Linked DNA regions of Acidisarcina polymorpha. The protein of the gene in region 1 binds, or shares a complex with, the protein of each later gene. Links are inferred from orthologs where the notes say so. Each region holds a gene or a part of one and is shown in the gene's direction. Other genes may lie near its edges. The genes, in order: ACPOL_RS21810 and hfq.

What was found.
Region 2: the proteins of ACPOL_RS21810 (region 1) and hfq are in contact, whole or in part, in a crystal structure (PDB 3VU3), measured with the Escherichia coli proteins. The link is inferred for Acidisarcina polymorpha from one-to-one orthologs.

The regions. Positions count from the first base shown.
Region 1 is NZ_CP030840.1:5,135,005-5,138,234, forward strand. What follows is about bases 280-3,184. They hold ACPOL_RS21810 (catalase), read left to right. Parts: upstream 280-963; coding sequence 964-2,406; downstream 2,407-3,184. Other genes in these bases: ACPOL_RS21805 (HD domain-containing protein), read left to right, coding at 280-907; ACPOL_RS21815 (alpha/beta fold hydrolase), read left to right, coding at 2,474-3,184. In the rest of the region: more of ACPOL_RS21805, read left to right, coding at 269-279; more of ACPOL_RS21815, read left to right, coding at 3,185-3,230.
Region 2 is NZ_CP030840.1:2,168,121-2,171,126, reverse strand. What follows is about bases 25-2,705. They hold hfq (RNA chaperone Hfq), read left to right. Parts: upstream 25-1,033; coding sequence 1,034-1,378; downstream 1,379-2,705. Other genes in these bases: hflX (GTPase HflX), read left to right, coding at 1,458-2,705; ACPOL_RS09390 (SH3 domain-containing protein), read left to right, coding at 25-733. In the rest of the region: more of ACPOL_RS09390, read left to right, coding at 1-24; more of hflX, read left to right, coding at 2,706-2,882. UniProt on the Escherichia coli protein: RNA chaperone that binds small regulatory RNA (sRNAs) and mRNAs to facilitate mRNA translational regulation in response to envelope stress, environmental stress and changes in metabolite concentrations.

The DNA.
Region 1 (3,230 bases):
ATGGCGGACCGGTTTTTCTCGAAGTGCTGGGACTTATCCAGGGCACACATTTTGTACAACCGTCATCAATTGGCGACCTTCGTCAATCTACCAGGATTGCCAATCTCCGTAATCGCAACACCTTAGCAATGGCACGTGACTTGCCTCAGAGGTAGTGGGCCGGCTGTATCGGGCGGGACATGAGCGGGTGCAACCTCCTACATGTCGAATCTCCACTTCGAATAGTGAGACAGTTATGTCAACTTGCACGGAAGCTTCGTCGTCAACCATGGGATCTGCTTCAACCATTGTGTTTCCTTTCAGCAAACTCACTCGCGATATCACAGAGTTCATCCGAGACACCGAATCGAGCTTACTTTTTAATCATTCCAGCCGTGTTTACTGCTTCGGTGCCCTTGCGGGGCAGCGCCGTGGCCTTACCTTTGACCCGGAACTTCTCTACGCTGGGGCAATGTTCCATGACTTGGGCCTTCTGCCTTCTTACAGCAGCGCGTCTGATCGCTTCGAAGTGGACGGGGCAAACGCAGCAAGCGACTTTCTGCGCCGCTACGGCATACCCCTGAAAGACATCGATCAAGTGTGGACGGCGATCGCGCTCCACACGACTCCGGGGATTCCGCAATACATGCATCCGGTCGTTGCGCTTGTCACGGCCGGTGTCGAAATGGACGTGCTGGGAATTGATTACAACGACTTTGCTGATGTAGAACGGGATTTCGTATTAGGGGCTTTCCCTCGTACCCCCAATTTCAAGGAAGACATCCTACAAGCGTTTTACAACGGCATCAGACACAAGCCCAATACTACATTCGGAAACGTAAAAGCCGATGTTCTGGCTGACAAAGACCCTTCTTTCAAACGCATCAACTTCTGCAGTGTTATTCGCAACTCGCCCTGGCGCAGCTGATATGCCGCGATCTGAATCGACCTTTCAACACCACCTCGATGCTCACAGGAGATCCTATGTCCGAGAAGAAATTCACCAGCGCCACCGGTATGCCGATCGCCGACAACACCAATATTGTCACCGCAGGCCCTCGCGGTCCGGCTCTTTTGCAGGACGTATGGCTGATTGAGAAGCTCGCACATTTTGACCGTGAAGTCATTCCCGAACGCCGCATGCACGCAAAAGGCTGGGGCGCTTATGGAACATTCACGACCACGCACGATATCACCCGCTTTACCAAGGCGAAGATCTTCGACAAAGTCGGGAAGCAGACGCGTTTGTTTTTGCGTTTCTCATCTGTCGCAGGAGAACGCGGTGCTGCGGATGCGGAACGTGATATCCGGGGATTCGCAGTGAAGTTCTACACGGAGGAAGGAAACTGGGACATCGTCGGCAACAACACACCGGTGTTCTTCTTCCGCGATCCACTGCGGTTCTCGGATCTGAATCATGCCATCAAGCGCGATCCTCGCACGGGGCTCCGTAGCGCACAGAATAACTGGGATTTTTGGACTCTGCTCCCCGAAGCGCTTCACCAAGTCACCATTGTGATGTCGGAACGGGGAATTCCGAAGAGCTTCCGCCACATGCACGGTTTCGGCAGCCACACCTTCTCCCTGATCAACGCGGCAAACGAGCGCGTGTGGGTAAAGTTTCACTTCCGCTCGCAGCAGGGCATCGAAAATCTAACAGATGCTGAGGCGTCTGCAATCATAGCCAACGATCGCGAAAGCCACGGTCGTGATCTGCTTGGCGCGATTGAACAGGGAGCTTTTCCACGATGGACTCTGTACATCCAGGTCATGACGGACGCTCAAGCCAAACAGCATAAGCACAACCCCTTTGACTTAACTAAGGTGTGGCCGAAAGCTGAGTACCCACTGATCGAGGTTGGCGTGATGGAACTTAACAAGTATCCCGAGAATTACTTTGCTGAAGTCGAGCAGGCTGCTTTTTCACCGGCTAATGTTGTGCCGGGGATCAGTTTCTCGCCGGACAAGATGCTTCAGGCGAGGCTTTTCTCATATGGAGACACCCAGCGTTATCGTCTAGGCGTGAACTTCAACCACATTCCGGTGAACGCGCCGAAATGCCCTTTCCTCGCTTATCATCGGGATGGAGCCATGCGCACGGACGGCAACCTTGGCGCGACTGTCAGCTACCACCCTAACTCGCTGGGCGTTTGGAGCAATCAACCCGAATATGCAGAACCGGCGTTGAAGCTTGAAGGCGATGCCGATCACTGGGATCATCGCGTCGATGAAGACTACTTTGAGCAGCCCGGCATTCTCTTCCGCAAGATGAGCCCCGCTCAACAACAGGTTCTATTCGAAAACACGGCCCGCGCCATACACGGAGCTTCAGAAGAGGTTCTTACGCGGCACGTCGAGAACTGCAAACGCGCTGATCCGGCTTACGGCGAGGGCGTGGCACGAAGCCTAAAGCCATCAGGCCTCTAACCATACACATCTTACGAACCCCACAACAGGAACAGCCATCCCGCGAGGTGCCGGAAAAGGAATATTGATGTCGCTAATCCAAGTCGCTACAAAGCCCGCCCTCGTACTGTTACACGGAACATCTGGCTTTTCAGAAGATTGGTCGAGCGTGATTGACGCTTTAGCCAACGACCGAGTCGTGATTCGCCCGGATTATATGAATTCAAAGGGCAAAGACGGTGCGTCCTATTCCAGAACGATTCCGGAGGCGGCATCTCAAGTCTTAAAGAATGCTGCCATTATTGATCGAGGGCCAGTTGATCTTGTAGGTTACTCTCTGGGTGCGGGCGTAGCCGCTTTCATCGCTGCGGAATATCCTGAGACCGTTCGTTCGCTAGTCATTGTGTCAGGCTTTGGATACGGCAGCGACGTTTGGATGAAGTTGCAGTTCACTCTCTGGCTCGATTTAATTCGAGCGAACCATGCGGCACTAACCAGGCTGCTGCTCTTGACTGGAGTAAGCACGGATTTCCTCTCACGTTTCGACGAAGATACGATCGCGGGAATCGTCAACGCATTTGTGACCTCCACCGATTGGGAGAGTCTTGATCATTCGATTCGACTTGATCTAGGCCTAGACGTGAGAGAACAATCTCGAAAGATATCAGTTCCAACTCTATCGATCACGGCAACGCACGATCGGATAGTTCCAGCAAGCCATTCGCGTCAACTCAGCGAAATGATGGCCGGCGCTCAACACGCTGCTGTTGATGCAGGTCACCTCGCTTTTCTGGAACGACCGTCTGAACTGGCCATGACCATCGAAGACTTCTTAAGTCGAGTTG
Region 2 (3,006 bases), 3.0 Mb from region 1 along the record:
TCCGGGAACGGGAACTCCAGGAACGGGAACTTCAGAGAATGCCCCAGTGCAAAGTGGAGCAAGATCTGAGCCGGCAGCGACGCTTGCGCCAAAGCCGCCGGTACCGATGGAGGATTGGTGGCTCGTCCGTGACAGCGGCGGCAAAGTCGGATGGCTGATGTCGAGGCGTCTGGATGTCGATGTTCCGGATGAAATTGCCGGCTATGCCGACGGGCAGCGGATCGTGGGGGCGTATTTGCTGCAGAAAGTCAACGATCCGGAATCATCTTTTGCGGATAAGCAGGCGCCGGAGTATGTGACGGTACTCAACCCGTACCAGGATGGACTGCCTTATGACTTCAGCCAGGTACGGGTTTTTACCTGGAACCTGAGGAAGCACCGCTATGAGACCGCCTTCCGGCAGCGGAACATTCGCGGGTACCTTCCGGTAGTGGTGGAAAACCTCGCTTTAGATAATCAGGGTCCCAATAAGCAGGGTCCGGTGCCGACCTTTCGCTTCAAGCAAGGAGTTGGCGATGGCGTGATTGTAGACCCCGAATCCGGAGCGATCCATCCCGCCGCTTCCGAAACCTTGACCTACCGCCTCGACGGTGAACAGGTACGGAAAGTAGATCCCGCGGCGCCCGCGCCGGTGGTCAGACCCCAACCTACCGCACAGACGCCAGCAACTGGCCGCCACTCCAGCAGGAGAGGAAAACACGCGGGCGAGGCGAAACGCCATCCCCGGCACTGATTCTGGACCTTCGGGGAGTTCTGGTCGCAACCAGCCTGGGAAGAAAAAGCAAATCGATGCCACCCCAAAGTTGCTTTTCGCCATCCAATCATTTCACCAGCGATGGAGGTTGCCATGGCGCATATATTGAAGTTGCAGCAAGCTCCTGAAGCTCCGCCAGTTGATAAAAGGGGTGGCGACCGGTATGTTGAAAGCACACTATTCCGCGGATGTCCGTCTATTTAAACGGACACCTTTGTTTTCGCTGTAAGTTTTAGTTTTGCTTCAAGAGACCAACTAACCGACGCGGGAGATCGGCGCATGGATAACAAGCCGGCACAAAACATTCAGGACACGTTTCTTAATACGGTCCGTAAAGACAAGACCCCCATCACGATCTATCTGGTCAGCGGAGTGAAGCTGACCGGCAAGATAAGGTCCTTTGACAAGTACTCGGTGCTATTGGAGAACAACAGCCAGGAACAGTTGATCTTCAAGCACGCTATCTCGACCGTAGTGAGTAATCGCTCGGTGATCCATGGTGAGCACAGACCCCCGCTCGGAGCACCAGCGCATGCCGGGGCTTCTCCTGCGACCGGGCCAGCCGCAACGGTAACGGGAACGCCAGGAGCGCACGATCCTTCTCCGGGGAATTCGCACTCTTGAAGGCAAGGCTGTTCCGGCAGCGAGTGAGCTAGTGAAGCTACCGAGGGATCTTGAGCCAGGCTCGGATGAAAGTCGCCGGTTGACGAGCACGGAGGCTTCCCCGGAGCGCGCCCTGCTGGTCGTGGTTGAACTTTCGTCGAAACGTAAGGGGCTTTCCCAATCCGCCACCCTGGCTCGTCATGCAGCGGCGATAAGCCGCAGTTCCGCCCGATCCTTGCAAGATGAGGACTCCGAGGCCGACCATGAACCGATTGCCGAAGCCGAAATTGCTGGTGTATCTCCCACTCCCGGCTTAGATTCCGAGGCGTCCCGGGCGGAGTTCCGGGAGCTGGTAGAGAGTGCCGGGGCTGAAATTGTGGGAGAAATCGCGCAGCGGCGAGCGAAAGCCGATCCGGCTACACTGCTTGGCGCAGGAAAGGTCGAGGAAGTTGCGGCGGCGGCGGCCTCTTCGAACGCTACTGTCATCCTCGTAGACCACGATCTAACGCCAACCCAGCTGCGCAATCTAGAGGACGCGCTTCCCTGCCGGGTAGTCGACCGGACGCAGTTGATCCTGGACATTTTCGCCCGCCACGCCCGAACTCGCGAAGGTCAACTGCAAGTCGAGCTCGCGCAGCTGGAGTACATGCTGCCGAGGCTGACCGGCAAAGGGAGTTCCATGTCGCAACTGGGTGGCGGCATTGGCACCCGTGGTCCTGGCGAGACGCAGCTGGAGACAGACCGGCGGCGGATCCAGCGCAAAGTGCTTCACCTCAAGGACGAACTTGAGTCGGTGAGGAAGGTGCGTGGTCAGCAGCGCCACCGACGTGAGGCGGTGCCGGTGCCGACGGTGGCCCTGGTGGGCTATACCAATGCCGGCAAAAGCACGCTGTTCAATGCGCTGACCCATGCCGGAGTGCTGGAATCGTCGCGAATGTTTGCCACTCTCGATCCCAAGCTGCGCTCGCTGGTGCTGCCATCTCGCAGAAAGATCCTGCTTTCGGACACCGTTGGATTCATCAGAAATCTTCCCCATACCCTGATTACTTCGTTTCGCGCGACCCTCGAAGAGGTGCAGAAGGCGGAAGTGTTGCTGCATGTGCAGGACTGTTCGAGTCCGACCCAGGAAGAACAGAAGGCTGAGGTTGAGAAGGTGTTGGCCGAACTTGGCGCCGAAAACAAGCCACGGCTCGAGGTGCTGAACAAGGTCGATCTGCTCCCGGAAGAAGAAAGAGAGCTGCTGGGTCCGGACGCGATCGCCATCTCGGCGCGAACCGGCGCGGGTCTGGATTTGTTGCTAAGGCGTATCGATGCCGCGCTGGTCGCCGATCCGATCGTCCGAAGAATACTCGAGATTCCGCAGGACGAGGGCGCCGTTCTCGCTGCTCTGGATGCAGGAGCTTTGATCGAGGCACGAGAGTTTCAGGAGCAACGTGTACGGATCGAGGTCTCGGGACCAGCCTCGTTGTTGGGAAGGTACCGGCGCTTTTGGGCGACGCCGTCCTCCGAAGTGGATCCAGTCTAGCCAAGCTTTGTGACCAGCGGCACCTACCTATGGATCGGATGTTCCCCGAAATGCATACGTCTATCTCCGAAGTCCATTAGGATGGGTTACCCGCCCTGCTGACCCATTCTCTGGTAGTTCATGT